Regions from separate parts of the Streptomyces sp. NPDC050636 genome, predicted to be linked through region 1. Evidence: riboswitches for the same ligand, from Rfam matches in the RefSeq annotation. Region 1 holds a riboswitch; each other region holds the start of a gene.

What was found. Region 1 has a riboswitch for thiamine pyrophosphate ahead of thiC (phosphomethylpyrimidine synthase ThiC). Riboswitches for the same ligand answer to the same signal wherever they lie in the genome.
Region 2: another riboswitch for thiamine pyrophosphate. It lies ahead of AB0I10_RS27000 (thiamine ABC transporter substrate-binding protein); the one in region 1 lies ahead of thiC (phosphomethylpyrimidine synthase ThiC).
Region 3: another riboswitch for thiamine pyrophosphate. It lies ahead of thiO (glycine oxidase ThiO); the one in region 1 lies ahead of thiC (phosphomethylpyrimidine synthase ThiC).

The regions. Positions count from the first base shown of each region.
Region 1 covers NZ_JBFAIP010000040.1:268-5,869, reverse strand. The annotation lists gene AB0I10_RS25125 (Bro-N domain-containing protein) at 1-531, shown strand, start outside; gene AB0I10_RS25120 (DUF885 domain-containing protein) at 698-2,386, opposite strand; gene thiC (phosphomethylpyrimidine synthase ThiC) at 2,533-4,317, opposite strand; TPP riboswitch at 4,311-4,467, opposite strand; partial or broken gene AB0I10_RS25110 (YibE/F family protein) at 4,539-5,602, shown strand, end outside.
Region 2 covers NZ_JBFAIP010000047.1:3,997-9,598, reverse strand. The annotation lists gene AB0I10_RS27005 (iron ABC transporter permease) at 1-519, opposite strand, end outside; gene AB0I10_RS27000 (thiamine ABC transporter substrate-binding protein) at 573-1,640, opposite strand; TPP riboswitch at 1,744-1,864, opposite strand; gene rlmN (23S rRNA (adenine(2503)-C(2))-methyltransferase RlmN) at 1,898-3,010, opposite strand; gene AB0I10_RS26990 (phosphatidate cytidylyltransferase) at 3,180-4,343, opposite strand; gene frr (ribosome recycling factor) at 4,343-4,900, opposite strand; gene pyrH (UMP kinase) at 5,076-5,602, opposite strand, start outside.
Region 3 covers NZ_JBFAIP010000004.1:109,620-115,221, reverse strand. The annotation lists gene AB0I10_RS06485 (hypothetical protein) at 1-374, opposite strand, end outside; gene metF (methylenetetrahydrofolate reductase [NAD(P)H]) at 411-1,328, opposite strand; gene thiE (thiamine phosphate synthase) at 1,550-2,200, opposite strand; gene AB0I10_RS06470 (Rv2175c family DNA-binding protein) at 2,320-2,685, opposite strand; gene AB0I10_RS06465 (FAD-dependent oxidoreductase) at 2,785-4,026, opposite strand; TPP riboswitch at 4,182-4,294, shown strand; gene thiO (glycine oxidase ThiO) at 4,292-5,557, shown strand; gene thiS (sulfur carrier protein ThiS) at 5,554-5,602, shown strand, end outside.

The DNA of each region.
Region 1 (5,602 bases):
CCCTCCGAAATCGCCGCCCCGCAGCCCCCGGCTCCACCGGTCCCCCGGCCGGCCGAGTCTCCCGGCGAGATCGTGAACGCGATCACGCGCTTGGAGGTGCAGAACGAGCGCTTCCAGACCGAGCTGCTGGCCACGCTGCGGCGCTCGGAGCACGCATGGTCACAGATCGCCGACGCCTTGCGGAGCCCGGCAGACGATGAACCCGGGCCCGGGAAACGCGAGTTACGCGTCAGGACCGAAGAGCTCTTCGATCAGTGGAAGTCCCGGCTGAGCATCACCGAGGACGTGTGGGCCGTGGCCATCTCCATCCTGCCTGCCATGGCCCAGGACGGGCAGACCGAGGAGTCGTTGGAGTCACTCGCCGCCAAGACGGGCCTGACGCAGCAGAAGGTGCACTCCTGCCTGCGCTTTCTGCAGAAGCACCGGTGCATCCGCCAGTGCGGGCTGGCACCGGATGGGAGTCCGGTGTACGAGGTGGAGTTGCCGCCGCACCGGTCACCGCGGCGGGTGCCCCGACGCCCGCGCGGTTGAGCGTGTAGTGCGGCTTCACTGAAGACAGGCCGGCCCGAAGTCGCAACCAGAACTTGCGGCTTCGGGCCAGGCCCAACCGTAGCGGTTCATCGGTCGGCGAGCACCGATACACGAGCACATGCCGGAACGCGGCTCCCCTTTCAGGGCATCCCGGCCCCGCTCCGCCCTACAACCCCGCCAGGTTGTCCGCCAGATCGTCCAGACCGAATGACCCCTGAGCGAGTGCCTTCATGTGCCAGGCCTTGAGGTCGAAGGCGGTGCCGTGTCGGCGCCGGGCCGCTTCGCGGCCCTGTAGCCAGGCACGTTCGCCGAGTTTGTAACTGATGGCCTGGCCTGGCCAGCCGAGGTAGCGGTTGATCTCGCCGTTGCGCCGCTCGACCGGGCTGCCGTGGTGGGCGGCCATGAACTCGGTGGCCAGCGCCGGGGTCCAGCGCTCGCCGGGGTGGAAACCGGAGTCGGCGGGGATGGCGAGACGGAGGTGCATACCGATGTCGATGATCACCCGGATGATCCGCAGCATCTGTTTGTCCAGGTAGCCGAGTCGGCGGCCGGGGTCGTCGGCGTGGAAGCCCAGTTCGTCCATGAGGCGTTCGGCGTACAGAGCCCAGCCCTCGATGTTGGCGGTGACCTTGCCCAGGGTGACCCGGTAGCGGCCGAGCCGGTCGGCGGCCGCGACCCACTGGGAGAGCTGCAGATGGTGGCCGGGGACGCCCTCGTGGTACCAGGTGCTGACGATCTGCCAGGTCGGGAAGATCTGCCGGCCGAGGGTCGGGAGGTAGGTGCGGCCGGGGCGGCTGAAGTCGAGGCTGGGGCTCGCGTAGTGCGGCGCCGTGGAGCTTCCCGGCGGCGCGATACAGGATTCGACGTTGCGGAGGGGCCCGGTGATGTCGAAGTGCCGGCCGTCGAGAGCGTCGATCGCCTCGTCCATGATGTGCTGCAGCCAGTCGCGGATCTCCTCCTCGCCCTTGATCGCGTGGCCGTGCGCGTCGAGGTGGTGCATGGCTTCCAGGACGGTCGCGCCGGGCAGAACGCGATCGGCCTCGGCCCGCATCTCGGCGGCCGTCCGGTGGAACTCGTCCCAGGCCCATGCGTAGGCGTCGTCCACGTCGAGGTCGGCACCGGTGGAGTGGCGGGCGGCGCGCAGATAGCGCTCACGGCCGACGGCATCCGGGGTGCCCACCGCGGCGGGGACGTAGGTGTCCCGCAGCCAGTCGCGGAACTCGGCGATGGCGGCGGTGGCCCGGAGTGCTGCCGCGTCCAGTTCGGGACGCAGGCGCTCGGGGCCGTCCGAGACGAAGTCGGCGAACCAGCCGGGGCCGCCGGTGCCCCGCGCGGTCCAGGCATCGAGCTGGCCGATCACCGCGAGGGCCTGGCGGGGAGCGGAGAGCAGGCTCCGGGAGATCCCCTCGGTGAGCGTGGCACGGTAACGGTCCAGCGCGCCGGGCAGGTTGCGCAGCCGTCCGGCCACCGCCTCCCAGTCCTCGGCGGTGTCCGTCGGCATCAGGGTGAAGATCCCCCGCAGCCGGTGAATGGGCGCATCGACATTGCGCAGTTGGCGGAAGTTGTCGCCGGCCTCGTGCACGGCGAGCTCGGCGGTGAGCCGCTCCCGCAGCAGCTTGGCACCGGCCTGTTCAGTCGGCGTCTCGGAGGTGGGCGCGGTGTCGAGAGCCGCGAGGGTACGGCGGCCGAGATCGGCGAGGGCCTCGAAACCCTCGGGCGACAGGTCCGGCTGCCGGTCGTCCCCCGGATGCAGCCCCAGCCGCACTGAGGTCATCGGGTCGAGTGCGGCGACCCGTTCCACGTACTCATCGGCTATACGGCGAGGTGAGAGAGGCGAGATCGGGTGATCTGACATGCGGTCATCGTGGCCCACCCCCCGCCGCCGCGGCAGTGCGCCTTCCGGCCAGGCGCGGGCGCCGGCGTACGCGCCTCATCGCCCACCGGACCCGTGCGCCGCTGCCCCGGGAAGGCCGTTCCGGGACAGCGCCGCACGGTTTCGGCTCAGTCGGCCAGCGGCAGATACACCCGGTTCCCGCTCGCCGCGAACTCCTTGGACTTCTCCAGCATTCCGGCCTCGATCTCCTCGGCGCTGGCCGGGCCGGCCAGGTCAGGGGCGAACTGTTCGGTGATGCTGCGGCTGATCTTCATCGAGCAGAACTTCGGGCCGCACATGGAGCAGAAGTGCGCCGTCTTCGCCGGTTCGGCCGGCAGCGTCTCGTCGTGGAAGGCGCGGGCCGTGTCCGGGTCGAGGGCCAGGTTGAACTGGTCCTCCCAGCGGAACTCGAAGCGGGCGTCGGACAGCGCGTCGTCCCACTCCTGGGCGCCCGGGTGCCCCTTGGCCAGGTCCGCCGCATGGGCCGCGATCTTGTACGTGATGACGCCGGTCTTGACGTCGTCGCGGTCCGGCAGGCCCAGGTGCTCCTTGGGCGTGACGTAGCAGAGCATCGCGGTGCCCCACCAGGCGATCATCGCGGCGCCGATGCCGGAGGTGATGTGGTCGTAGGCGGGCGCGATGTCGGTGGTGAGCGGGCCGAGCGTGTAGAACGGGGCCTCTTCGCAGATCTCCTGCTGGAGGTCGATGTTCTCCTTGATCTTGTGCATCGGGACGTGTCCCGGGCCCTCGATCATCGTCTGGACGCCATGCCGCTTGGCGATGGTGTTCAGCTCGCCGAGCGTCCGCAGCTCCGCGAACTGCGCCTCGTCGTTGGCGTCCGCGATGGAGCCGGGGCGCAGGCCGTCGCCGAGGGAGTAGGTGACGTCGTAGGAGGCGAGGATCTCGCAGAGCTCCTCGAAGTGCGTGTAGAGGAAGGACTCCTCATGGTGCGCGAGGCACCAGGCGGCCATGATCGATCCACCGCGCGAGACGATGCCGGTCTTGCGGCGGGCCGTGAGGGGGACGTAGCGGAGCAGCACACCGGCATGCACCGTCATGTAGTCGACGCCCTGTTCGGCCTGCTCGATGACCGTGTCCTTGTAGATCTCCCAGGTCAGTTCCTCGGCCTTGCCGTCGACCTTCTCCAGCGCCTGGTAGAGGGGGACGGTGCCGATGGGGACGGGGGAGTTGCGCAGCACCCATTCGCGGGTGGTGTGGATGTTGCGGCCGGTCGAGAGGTCCATGACCGTGTCGGCGCCCCACTGGGTCGCCCAGGTCATCTTGTCGACCTCCTCCTCGATGGAGGAGGTGACCGCGGAGTTACCGATGTTGGCGTTCACCTTCACCAGGAAGTTCTTGCCGATGATCATCGGCTCGATCTCCGGGTGGTTGACGTTGGCGGGAAGCACCGCACGCCCGGCCGCGATCTCGTCGCGCACGAACTCGGGCGTGACGTTCTCGCGGATCGCGACGTACTCCATCTCCGCGGTGATCTCGCCGCGCCGGGCGTAGGCGAGCTGGGTGACCGCGGCGCCGTCCCGGCCGCGGCGCGGCTGGCGGGGGCGGCCGGGGAAGACCGCATCGAGGTTCTTGAGGCCACCGCGCGGCGAGGTGTGCTTGACGCCGTCGTCCTCCGGCCGCAGCGGGCGGCCCGCGTACTCCTCGGTGTCGCCCCGGGCGATGATCCAGTTCTCGCGCAGCGGGGCGAGACCGCGGCGGACGTCGGTTTCGATACTGGGGTCGGTGTACGGCCCTGACGTGTCGTAGAGCGTCACGTCCTTGCCGTTGGTGAGGTGCACCCTCCGGACCGGGACCCGAAGATCGGGGCGCGAACCGGAGACATAGCCCTTGTGCCAGCCGATCTTCCGGTCGGTCGGCACGTTTTCGGGCGTGCGTGCATCCTGCAGAGTCATAAGACCCAACTCCCTACGCCGGCATTACCCGGTAACAGGTTCGGCGGTCGACGCAGCCGCTTCCATCCGGCGATGTTCCACGTGAAACATTGCTGGGATGGAGGTCAGCGCCCTCTCAGCCCGGTGCTCCGAGCTCCCGCGATTGCAAAGGTGGCACCACGGTAGCGGCCGGCGTGGCGAGGTGAACAGGGGGCCCCAGGACTTCTTGCGATGATCGGGCGGTGAGCAGCCCCGAGCACCAGACGCATCCGCACTCGCACTCGCACTCTCATGCGCACGGCCATGGGCCCGCTGCGCCCGTTTCCCGGCATCTGCGCAAGGTCATCGCGGCGGTACTGATCCCCTTCGCCGCCGCGGTGGTGGTCGGTCTGGTCGTGCTGTGGCCAGGCGGCGCGCCCTCGCACAAGCCGTCCGGCGTCGGCTTCGACCAGCCCACCGAACGAGCCACCGTGGTCAAGGTGGAGCAGGTGAACTGCGCCGACGTCCATGCCGAACAACAGCCACAGCCGACGCCGCCCCAGGGACAACCGCCGACCGGGGGAGCGGCACAGGGCAAGGACTGCCAGCAGGCGACGATCAAGGTCACCACCGGGAAGGACACCGGTCGGACCTTCCAGACCGTGGTGACACCCGACGCCACGCGGCACTACACAAGCGGGCAGGAGGTGGTGGTCGCATACTCCCCAAAGGCCCCCAAGGATCTGCAGTACGCGGTCACCGATGTGGACCGGTCCTTCCCGATGTGGGTGCTGGCCGCGATCTTCGCGTTCGCCGTCGTGATCGTCGGCCGGCTGCGCGGGGTGCTCGCGCTGGTGGCGCTGACAGCGAGCTTCGGGGTGCTGACGCTGTTCATCCTCCCGGCCATCCTGCAGGGCTCCAATCCGCTGGTGGTGGCGATGGTCGGAGGCAGCGCGATCATGCTGATCGCGCTGTATTTGTGCCACGGTCTGACGGCCCGGACTTCGGTGGCGGTACTCGGCACGCTCGCGTCACTGCTGCTGATCGGCCTGCTCGGGTCGGTGTTCATCGGCTGGGCGTTGCTGACCGGCAATGTCGACGACACGACGGGGCTGGTGCACGGCCTGTACCCGGACATCGAGATCCGCGGTCTCCTGCTGGCGAGCATCATCATCGGATCGCTGGGTGTGCTCGACGATGTGACGGTGACCCAGACCGCCGCGGTGTGGGAGCTGAAGGAGGCGGATCCGTCGGCGAGTTGGCGCAAGCTGTACGGCGCGGCGATGCGGATCGGACGGGATCACATCGCATCGGTCGTGAACACTCT
Region 2 (5,602 bases), on a different contig from region 1:
CACGCGCCGCCAGGCCGCGAACCGTCCGGCTCCCAGCACCCGCGCCGCCTCTTCCTGACGCGGGTCGAGCTGCGCCCACAGCCCGCCGACGGTCCGTACGACCACCGCGTAATTGAAGAAGACGTGTGCCAGCAGGATCGCCCACACCGAGGTGTCCAGGCGTACGCCCCAGAGGTCGTCGAGCAGCCCACCGCGCCCGACCAGCGCCAGAAAAGCCGAACCGACGACGACGGTGGGCAGCACGAACGGCACCATCACCACCGCCCGCAGCAGTTGTTTGCCGGGGAAGTCGAAGCGCGCGAAGACATACGCTCCGGGCAGCGCGATCAGCAGGGTCAGCGCGGTCGAGGCCGCCGCCTGCCAGACGGTGAACCACAGGACATGGAGAAGATCCGGATCGCTCACCACCTCGCCGATCCGGCCGAGCTGCCACCGTCCGCCGTCCTTCAGCCCCCGGCCGACGATCGCGACGACCGGATAGGCGAAGAACAGCGCGAAGAAGGCGAGCGGCAGGGCCATCAGGCCGAGCCGCACCGCCGTTCCTCGCGAGGGCCTTCTGCGCAGAGCGCGGGTTACTTCAGAACGAGCGAGGACCACTGCTTGATCCACTGTTCGCGGTTCTTGGTGATCGTCTCCGGGGCCAGCGTCGCCGGCTTGTCGATCGTCGCGCCGTACTTGGTGAACAGCTCCGGCACCTTGGCGTCCTCGCGTGCCGGGTTGACGAACATCTGCAGCGGCACCTCCTCCTGGAACTTCTTGCTCAGCAGGAAGTCCAGCAGCGCCTTGCCGCCCTTCTCGTTCTTCGCGCCCTTGAGGAGGCCGCCGAATTCGATCTGGCGGAAGCAGGTGCCGGTCGCGACACCGGTCGGTGCCTCCTTGGGCGCCGGCTTCTTGCCGAGCACCTCGAAGGGCGGGCTGGAGGCGTAGGAGACCACCAGCGGCTTGTCGCCCTTGCCCGCCACGGAGCCCGAGAACCGCCCGTTGTAGGCCTGCTCCCAGCCGTCGACGACCTCGACGCCATTGGCCCTGAGCTTCTTCCAGTAGCCCTGCCACCCCTCCTCGCCGTACGTGGCGATGGTGCCGAGCTGGAAGGCGAGCCCCGGGGAGGAGGTCGCGGAGTTCTCCGTGACGAGCAGCCCCTTGTACCGGGGCTTGATCAGATCGTCGAACGTCTTCGGCGGCGCGATCTTGTGCCGGTCGAAGTAGGACCGGTCGTAGTTGACGCAGATGTCGCCGTAGTCGAGCGGGGTGACGCGGTTCTTGCCCTTGTCGAGCTGAAGCGTGGCCGGGACCTTGTCCAAGCCCTCGGCCTGGTACGGGCTGAAGATGCCTTCGTCCAGGCCGCGCGAGAGCAGAGTGTTGTCGATGCCGAAGAATACATCGCCCTGCGGATTGCCCTTGGACAGGATCGCCTGGTTGACGGCCTTGCCGGCGTCCCCGCCCTTCAGGACCTTCACCTTGTAGCCGCTCTCCTTCTCGAAGGCGGCGAGGGCGGACTCGGAGGGACCCGAGTCATGGCTGACGAGCGTGACCGTCTTGGCGTCCGCGCTGCCGCCGTCCGAGCTGCCGCATGCGGCGAGCGCCGTCATACCGACCGCGGCGGCGACGGCCGTCGCGGTGATCCTCCTGGTGGTGCTCACTGATTTCCTCCTGGCTGGCCAGGAAGAGACGCGGCCCCGCCCGGTGTCCGCGGCTCGCGACGTCCGATGACGTACGGAGGGGACTCCGGGCAGGGCGCAACAGCATGAGTGACGACCGAACTTCCTACCCGGAATGACCCGGGCGAGGTTCAAGGGTCTGCGGGCACCGTAGGACTACGACGCTTCCGCACTCTCAGCGCTGTGGCGCTCCCCTGTCGGAATGTGCATTTGTTCGACCACACCGTACCAGCGAGCGGTCAGCGCTCCGAGGCAGCCAGCTGCCCGCAGGCGCCGTCGATCTCCTGACCGCGGGTGTCGCGGACGGTCACCGGCACGCCGTGCGCCTCGATGGCCTTGACGAACGCCCGCTCGTCCTCGGGACGCGAGGCGGTCCACTTCGAGCCGGGCGTCGGGTTCAGCGGAATCAGGTTCACATGGACCCGCTTGCCCTTGAGCAGCCGTCCCAGCAGGTCACCGCGCCACGCCTGGTCGTTGATGTCCCGGATCAGGGCGTACTCGATCGAAATGCGCCGCCCGGACTTCTCCGCGTACTCCCAGGCCGCGTCCAGCACCTCACGCACCTTCCAGCGCGTGTTGACGGGCACGAGCGTGTCGCGCAGCTCGTCGTCCGGCGCGTGCAGCGATACCGCGAGCCGGCACTTGAAGCCCTCGTCCGCGAACCGCAGCATCGCCGGGACCAGGCCGACCGTGGAGACGGTGATGCCGCGCTGGGACAGCCCCAGCCCGTCCGGCTCGGGGTCGGTCAGCCGCCGGATGGCGCCGACCACCCGCTTGTAGTTGGCGAGCGGCTCGCCCATCCCCATGAAGACGATGTTGGACAGCCGCGCCGGTCCGCCCGGGACGTCGCCGTCGCGCAGTGCCCGCATCCCGTCGACGATCTGGTGGACGATCTCCGCGGTCGAGAGATTGCGGTCCAGTCCCGCCTGGCCGGTGGCGCAGAACGGGCAGTTCATCCCGCAGCCGGCCTGTGAGGAGATGCACATGGTGACCCGGTCCGGGTAGCGCATCAGTACGGACTCGACGAGCGTGCCGTCGTGCAGCTTCCACAGGGTCTTGCGGGTGGTGTCGTTGTCGCACGAGATGTGCCGCACCACGTTCATCAGGTCGGGCAGCAGCTCTGCCGCCAGCTTTTCGCGCGCCGCCGCCGGGATGTCGGTCCACTGCGCCGGGTCGTGCGCGTAACGGGCGAAGTAGTGCTGCGACAGCTGCTTGGCGCGGAACGGCTTCTCGCCGATCGCGGCCACCGCTTCGCGGCGCTCGGCCGGGGTGAGATCGGCAAGGTGCCGCGGGGGCTGCTTGGCGCCGCGGGGGGCGACGAAAGTCAGCACACCAGGCTCGGGCGGTGCCATGGGCGGAAACTCCTCATTGCGATGGGCCGGACGATCTCCGCTGTCGCGGAGCCAACGGCTGGACGATGCCTGAACCCGGAGACCTCACGGGGCCGTCCCCGCAGCCGCGGGGCAGGAAAAGGGCCCGCTGCAACAGGCAGCGAGCCCTTCCAGGGTACCTGGGGGCGATTCAGCCCGCTCCCACGAAGATCACAAACAGCAGCCAGACCACCGGCGCGGTCGGCAGCAGGGAGTCGAGGCGGTCCATGATGCCGCCGTGGCCGGGCAGCAGCGTGCCCATGTCCTTGATGCCGAGATCGCGTTTGATCATGGATTCGCCGAGGTCGCCGAGGGTGGCGCTGGCCGCGACCGCGAGGCCGAGCAGCAGCCCCTGCCACCAGGCGCCGTCCGTGATCAGGAACTCCATGCACAGCGCGCCGGCGACCATCGCGAACAGCACCGCGCCGGCGAGTCCCTCGCGGGTCTTGCCAGGGCTGATGCGCGGCGCGAGCTTGTGGCTGCCGAACCGCCAGCCGACCGCATACGCGCCGGTGTCGCTGACGACCGTCAGCAGCAGGAACGTCAGCACCCGCTGCGGCCCGTCGTCCTCGGCCGCGAGCATCAGCGCCACGAACGTCGCGAGGAACGGCACATAGAACGCCGCGAACACACCGGCGGTGACATCCCGCAGATAGTTCTCGGGCGCCTCCGTCATGCGCCAGACCAGCACGGCGAGCGCGGTGAGCGCCATCGCCACCCACGCGCCTTCCGCGCCGCGCACATACCCGGCGACGACCATGGCGGTGCCGCCGACCGCGAGCGGCACCAGCGGCACCCGGATGTCCTTGCGTTCCGCCAGCCGCGAGGTCAGCTCCCACAGGCCCACGACAACGGCGATCGCTATCACGCCGATGAAGACAGGCTTGTAGAAGAAGAGCGAGGCGAGGATGACCGCGCCGAGACCGACGCCGACCCCTATTGCGGCACGCAAATTGCGTCCCGCGCTCTTCTTCTTCGGCTTGTCCGAGTCCTGCGAGCTGTCGTGCCCGGGAGAACCGGGGAAAGCAGTGGGCATGGGCTCCTGCGGCTTTTCGTCGCGGAACAGGGGGCCGCTCAGTCGAGCAGCCCCCCGGTCGTCCCGGTGGTCCCGGATGTCCCGGTGGTCCCGGGCGTCGTCCTGGTGTCCGCCTGCGCCGGGCACGAGGGGCATGGGCCGAGTCTGCGCCGCATCGCCCCCGTCGTGCAGGGGGCTCGCCGAGGCGGGGGGCATCGCCCGGAGCGAGGGGGCAGTTCCCCTGTCGGGTGGTCCCCATTGACCGGCGCCGGGCGGGACTCCCCAGGATGACTCGTTCATCAGACCTCGAGGAGCTCGGATTCCTTGTGCTTGAGCAGCTCGTCCACCTGCGCGACGTACTTCGCGGTGGTGTCGTCGAGCTCCTTCTCGGCGCGGCGCACCTCGTCCTCGCCGGACTCCTTGTCCTTGACGAGCTTGTCGAGGGTCTCCTTGGCCTTGCGGCGGACGCTACGGATCGAGATCTTCGCGTCCTCGCCCTTGGCCTTGGCGACCTTGATGTACTCCTTGCGGCGTTCCTCGGTCAGCTCCGGGAACGTCACTCGGATGATATTGCCGTCGTTGCTCGGGTTGACGCCGAGGTCGGAGTCGCGGATCGCCTGCTCGATGTTGCGCATCGCGCTCTTGTCGAACGGGGTCACCACGGCCATCCGCGGTTCGGGAACCGAGAACGACGCCAGCTGGTTGATCGGCGTCATGGCACCGTAGTAGTCCGCCACGATCTTGTTGAACATCGCCGGGTGCGCACGCCCGGTGCGGATCGCGGCGAAGTCCTCCTTGGCGACCACGACGGCCTTCTCCATCTTCTCCTCGGCCTCGAGGAGGGTCTCTTCGATCACCACTTGCTCCTGGTCTTTTCGGTAAGAAGCAGAGCCTCGCCCCTGCCGCGCGTCTTCTCCTGCACGGTGTCCGACCGGCAGGCGGTTGTCCATCCCCGTACCGAGGTCTTCCCACGGCCGGGAGTTGCCGCCCGCACAGGCCGATGCCCGTACGGAATCGCGGCAGTTGGGGCCGTCAGGCCCGGGTGCCCTGATCGCTGACGAGCGTGCCGATCTTCTCACCCTTCACCGCGCGCGCGATGTTGCCCTCGGTAAGCAGCTCGAAGACAAGGATCGGGAGCTTGTTGTCGCGGCACAGGGTGATGGCGGTGGCATCGGCGACCTTGAGGTCACGGGTGATGACCTCGCCGTATTCCAGGGCGTCGAACTTGACCGCGTCCGGGTTCTTCTTGGGGTCGGAGTCGTAGACCCCGTCCACACCGTTCTTGCCCATCAGCATGGCCTCGGCGTCGATTTCCAGGGCGCGCTGGGCGGCGGTGGTGTCGGTGGAGAAGTACGGCATGCCCATACCGGCGCCGAAGATGACGACCCGGCCCTTCTCCAGGTGGCGCACCGCACGCAGCGGAATGTACGGCTCCGCGACCTGGCCCATGGTGATGGCGGTCTGGACGCGGGAGTCGATGCCCTCCTTCTCCAGGAAGTCCTGGAGGGCCAGGCAGTTCATGACCGTACCGAGCATGCCCATGTAGTCGGAGCGGGCCC
Region 3 (5,602 bases), on a different contig from region 1:
TCGTCCGTGCCCTGGCCGGTGCCGCCGGTGAGCGGTACGTCTTCCAGGCCGGAGACCTGGAGGGTCGGCTGGGCGGGCGCGCCGCTGGAGCGGGCCCGGCGGCGCCGGCTCTCCCCCGGCTTCCCGCCCAGCGCCCAGCCGGTCGAGAAGCCGCGTTTGAAGGAGAGCGTCACATTCGTCTGCCCGACCGCGAAGGCGATGGCGCCGACCCCGATCACGATCACCGAGGAAACGATGACGCCGACCACCACACCGATGAAGCCGGTGAAGGCGAGCAGCCGCCAGCGCAGCCGGGCCTTGTACTGAAGCAGAACCTCACCGAGGAGCCACAGCGCGACGAGGCCGAACGCGATGTAGAGGACCGTCCAGCCCATATACGCCCCTCTTCCGCCGTTTTCCGGCCACCGTGATCAGGACTGCTGGTGCAGCCCCAGATTCTCGTAGATCTCCAGCGTCGCCGTGGAGTGGTTCAGGGTAATGAAGTGCAACCCGGGAACGTCCTCGGCCATCAAGCGCGCACACAGTTCCGTCGCGTACTCGATGCCAATGGAGCGTACAGCCGCCGGGTCGTCCTTGACGGCGAGGATGCGGTCGGCCAGCTCGGGCGGGAAGGCGGCGTTGCTGAGCTGCGCGAAACGCTCGATCTGGCGCACGTTCGTGACCGGCATGATCTCCGGGATGATCGGCGTCGAGCAGCCGGCGGCGCTGACCCGGTCGCGCAGCCGGAAGTAGTCCTCGGCGTAGAAGAACATCTGGGTGATCGCGAAGTCGGCGCCCGCCCGGCACTTGTCGACGAAGTGGGCGACGTCCGTGTCCCAGTCCGTCGAGCGCGGGTGCATCTCGGGGAAGGCCGCGACGCCGACGCAGAAATCGCCCGACTCCTTGATCAGCTGGACGAGGTCGGCGGCGTAGCCGACGCCTTCGGGGTGCCGCACCCACTCACCCATGGGGTCGCCGGGCGGGTCGCCGCGCAGCGCGAGCATGTTGCGGATACCGGCATCGGCGTACTGCCCGATGATGTTGCGCAGGTCGGCCAGGGAGTGGTTGACCGCGGTGAGGTGGGCGACCGGGGTCAGGGTGGTGTCGGTGGCGATGCGTTCGGTGGCGCGCACCGTGCCGTCACGGGAGGTGCCGCCGGCTCCGTACGTCACGGAGACGAAGGTCGGCGCGACGGCCTCGATCCGGCGAATGGCGTTCCACAGGGTCCGCTCGCCCTTCTCGGTCTTCGGGGCGGCGAACTCGAACGAATACGACTGCTTGCCTGAAGCCAGCAGATCGCGCACGGTACGAGCGCGATCAGTCCTGGTGGAAGCTGTACCTAGGGCCATACGGGCAGGTTAGCCACAGGGCAGGCACACACCAACCATCGACGGCGTTATGCCTGGTTAGCCGGTTTCGTGTCCACTGGTTGGACATCTCCCGGCCATCGGCCGTCCAGAAACCACCACCGGAGCGACCACCCGACCGGCAGCCGGAGCGGCAGAGCCGGAGCGCCATCGGGACCCGATCCCCACATGCGGATTCCGAGCCCGGACAAGAGGTGCGCGGCTCAGGCGCCCCAGGCCCGTACGCGCTTCGCCAGGTCCGCGGCCGCGGCCCCCGGATCGTCCGCCTCGGTGATCGCGCGGACCACCACGACACGGCGGGCGCCCGCCTCCAGCACCTCGTCCAGATTGCCGGCGTCGATCCCGCCGATCGCGAACCAGGGGCGCTCGGGTGCGAGCGAGGCGGTGTAGCGGACCAGGTCCAGGCCGGGGGCGTGGCGGCCCGGCTTGGTGGGCGTCGGCCAGCACGGTCCGGTGCAGAAGTAGTCCACCCCCGCCTCGGCGACCGCGGCGTCCACCTCGGTCTCGGCGTGGGTGGAGCGGCCTATGAGGACATCCGCGCCCAGGATGGCGCGGGCGGCCGGGACCGGGATATCGCCCTGCCCCAGATGCAGCACATCCGCGCCGATGGCGTGGGCGACGTCCGCGCGGTCGTTGACCGCCAGCAGCTTGCCGTGCCGCCGGCAGGCGTCCGCGAAGACCTCCAGATGCCTGAGCTCCTCGCCGGCCTCCATGCCCTTGTCGCGCAGCTGGACGATGTCCACGCCCGAGGAGAGCACCGCATCCAGGAACTGCGGGAGGTCGCCCTGCCGGGTGCGGGCGTCCGTGCACAGATACAGCCGGGCCTCGGACAGGGCCTGTCGTGCAGTGCTCATCGGGTGGTTTCCCCCCAGGTCAGGGGCGTACGGGCCGGGCCTTCCGGTCCGTACGCCCCTCAGATGCGGTTACGGATGATGGTGCGGTTGCCGATGGGAGCGCGCTCGCGCCCGGTGCGTCAGACGGCGAGCGCCTGCGCCCGGCGCTTCACCTCCGTGCCGCGATTCTCGCGCAGCGCCTGCGCCGGGGTGCCGGGCAGGGTGTCATCAGCGGTAAAGAGCCACTCCAGCATCTCCTCGTCGGCGAAGCCGTCGTCGCGCAGCAGCGTCAGGGTCCCTGCGAGCCCCTTGACGACCTTGCCGTCCTTGATGAAATCGGCCGGCACCTGCAGTGCCCTGTTCTCGCCGCGGCGCACCGCGATCAGCTGGCCCTCCTTGACCAGCTGCCGGACGCGCGTCACCTCGACGCCGAACTCTTCGGCGATGTCGGGGAGGGTGAGCCAGGCGGGGACGAGTCCATCGATGTTTGCGTCAATCTCGGTCACAGGACAAGCGTGCCACCTCGCACTGACAGCCGGTACCCGGGCATCGCCATCAGGGGCCGCCCCGCGCCCGCACCACCCCGGGCTCACCGCCGGTTTCGGCTAGCTCACCGCCGATTTGAGCGACACCGACGCGTCCGCGGCCCGTTGCCGGTCGAGGGTGGCGCCCCGCTCGATGAGCTTGCGCCCCTGGGCGAGGTCCCGGGGCCGGCCGACGGCGAGCAGCGCGACCAGGCGGCCGTCCCGCAGCCAGATCACCGACCAGGCGGCACCGGCCGGGTCGCCGCGCCAGACCAGCTCGTCGGCGCCCGAGTGGTGGCCCGCGTACTGCACGAACCGGCCGAACTGCTCGGACCAGAAGTACGGGACCGGGTCGTAGACCAGGCCCTCCGCCGGTTCGCGGGCGATGTTCTCGGCGACCGTACGGGGGCCCTGGAGGGCGTTGTCCCAGTGGTGGATCAGCAGGCGGCGGCCGTAGCGGGCGGACGGGAAGGAGGCGCAGTCGCCGACCGCGTAGACGTCGGGGACGGAGGTGCCCAGGTGTTCGTCGGCCAGCACGGAGCCGTCCTGCGGCGACAGGGCGACGCCCGAGCCGGCCAGCCAGCCGGTCGCGGGCCGGGCGCCGATCCCGACGACCACGGCGTCGGCGGGCAGCGTCGTACCGTCGGCGAGGGTGACCGCGCCCGGCGCGACGGACGCGACCGAGACGCCGGTGCGCAGATCGGCGCCGGCGTCCGCGTACCAGTCGGTCATGTGGGCGGCGACCTCGGCGGGCAGCGCGCCGGCCAACGGACGCTCGGCGGCCTCGACGACGGTGACCGCGCAGCCCGCCTCGCGCGCCGCGGTCGCGAACTCCGCGCCGATCCAGCCGGCCCCGACGACCACGATCTCGTGCTGGGCGGCGAGCACCGGCCGCAGCCGCTTGGCATCATCGAGGGTGCGCAGCAGGTGGACGCCGGGCAGCCCTTCGCTGCCGGGCAGCACGACCGGGTCGGCGCCGGTCGCGAGGACCGCGTAGTCGTACGGGACGGGGCCCTCGGCCGTCTCGACGGCATGGGCGTCCGGCCGCAGGGCGGTGACCCGGCGGCCGAGGTGCAGATCGATGCCGAGCGCGCCGAAGTCGACGTCGAAGGTGGAGCCTTCGGCCTTGCCGAGCAGCACCGCTTTGGACAGCGGGGGGCGGTCGTAGGGCTGGTGCGGCTCGTCGCCGAGGAGTGCGATCGCGCCGCGCCAGCCCTGTTCGCGCAGGGCGACCGCGGTCTGCACACCCGCTATTCCCGCGCCGACGATCACGACGCGCGGCGTGCGGTCAGGGGCCTGGGAAGACGTGCTGTGCTCGCTCACCCGATCACTGTAGGACGGTGTGTCGTGCGGCTCGCAGCAGCGCGCAAGGAGATCTCTGACACAGCGTCACGATCGGCCGTCGCGGGGCGCCACCCGGGCGGGGCCCCGGGGCGCTCCCTTACGGCGCGTCGCGGCCCCGTATTAGGGTGACGGATGCACGCACTCGCGGGAGCCCGGACGCACCGGGCTGAGAGGGAGGCTGGCCGGCCTCCGACCGTACGAACCTGATCCGGGTCATGCCGGCGAAGGGAGGGGCTGGACGCCCATGCATCCACCTGCCACACCACCCATCTCAGCCACGTCATCCACCTCGTCCACAGCACCACCGCGACACCCCGACGTCCTCGTCATCGGGGGCGGCATCATCGGCCTGGTCACGGCCTGGCGGGCGGCCGGCCGCGGACTGACCGCCGCCGTGGTCGACCCCGCGCCGGGAGGCGGCGCCGCCCAGGTCGCCGCGGGCATGCTGGCCGCGGTCACCGAGCTCCACTACGGCGAGCAGACCCTGCTCGGCCTCAACCTCGCCTCCGCGGGCCGCTACCCGCGGTTCACGGCGGAGCTGGAGGAGGCCAGCGGGCAGCGGATCGGCTACCGGCGGTGCGGCACCCTCGCCGTCGCCCTGGACGCCGATGACCGCGCCCATCTGCGCGAACTGCACGCCCTGCAGATCCGGTCGGGGCTGGACTCGCAGTGGCTGTCGGGGCGCGAGTGCCGCCGCCTGGAACCGATGCTGGCCCCCGGGGTCCGTGGCGGGCTGCGGGTGGACGGCGACCACCAGGTCGATCCGCGCCGGCTGGCGAGCGCCCTGCTGATCGCCTGCGAGCGCGCCGGGGTGGCCTTCCACCGTGGCCGGGCAGAGCGGCTGACGGTCTCCGGCGACGTCTCCCGCGGGCGCGCATCGGGCGTCGAACTCGCCGACGGCACGCGGCTGTCGGCCGGTCAGACGGTGCTGGCCGCGGGCAGCCACAGCGGGCGGCTGGCCGGTGTCCCCGAGGACGTGCTGCCTCCGGTGCGGCCGGTCAAGGGGCAGGTGCTGCGGCTGCACATGCCGGACGCGCCGGCCGGTGGTGCCGCCTTCCTCTCGCGCACCGTACGGGCCGTCGTACGGGGCGGGCCGCTCTATCTGGTGCCCCGGGAGAACGGCGAACTGGTCGTCGGCGCCACCAGCGAGGAACTGGGCTGGGACACCACCGTCACCGCGGGCGGCGTCTACGAGCTGCTCCGGGACGCGCACGAGCTGGTCCCCGGCATCACCGAGCTGCCGCTCGTCGAGACCTGCGCCGGGCTGCGCCCCACCTCCCCCGACAACGCCCCGCTGCTCGGCCCGTCCGCGCTGCCCGGCCTCCACCTGGCCACCGGCCACTTCCGCAACGGGGTGCTGCTGACGCCGGTCACCGGCGATGCGATGGCCGAGGTACTGGCCACCGGGAACCTCCCGGAAGAGGCCCGTCCCTTCTCCCCCGCGCGATTCTCCACCGCGACCGCCCAGCGGCCGGAACGCGCCCGCGTCCTAGAGGAGCAGCCCGTATGAGCGCCCCCAGCACCCCCGCCCCCGGTGCCCCGGGTGGCCCCACCC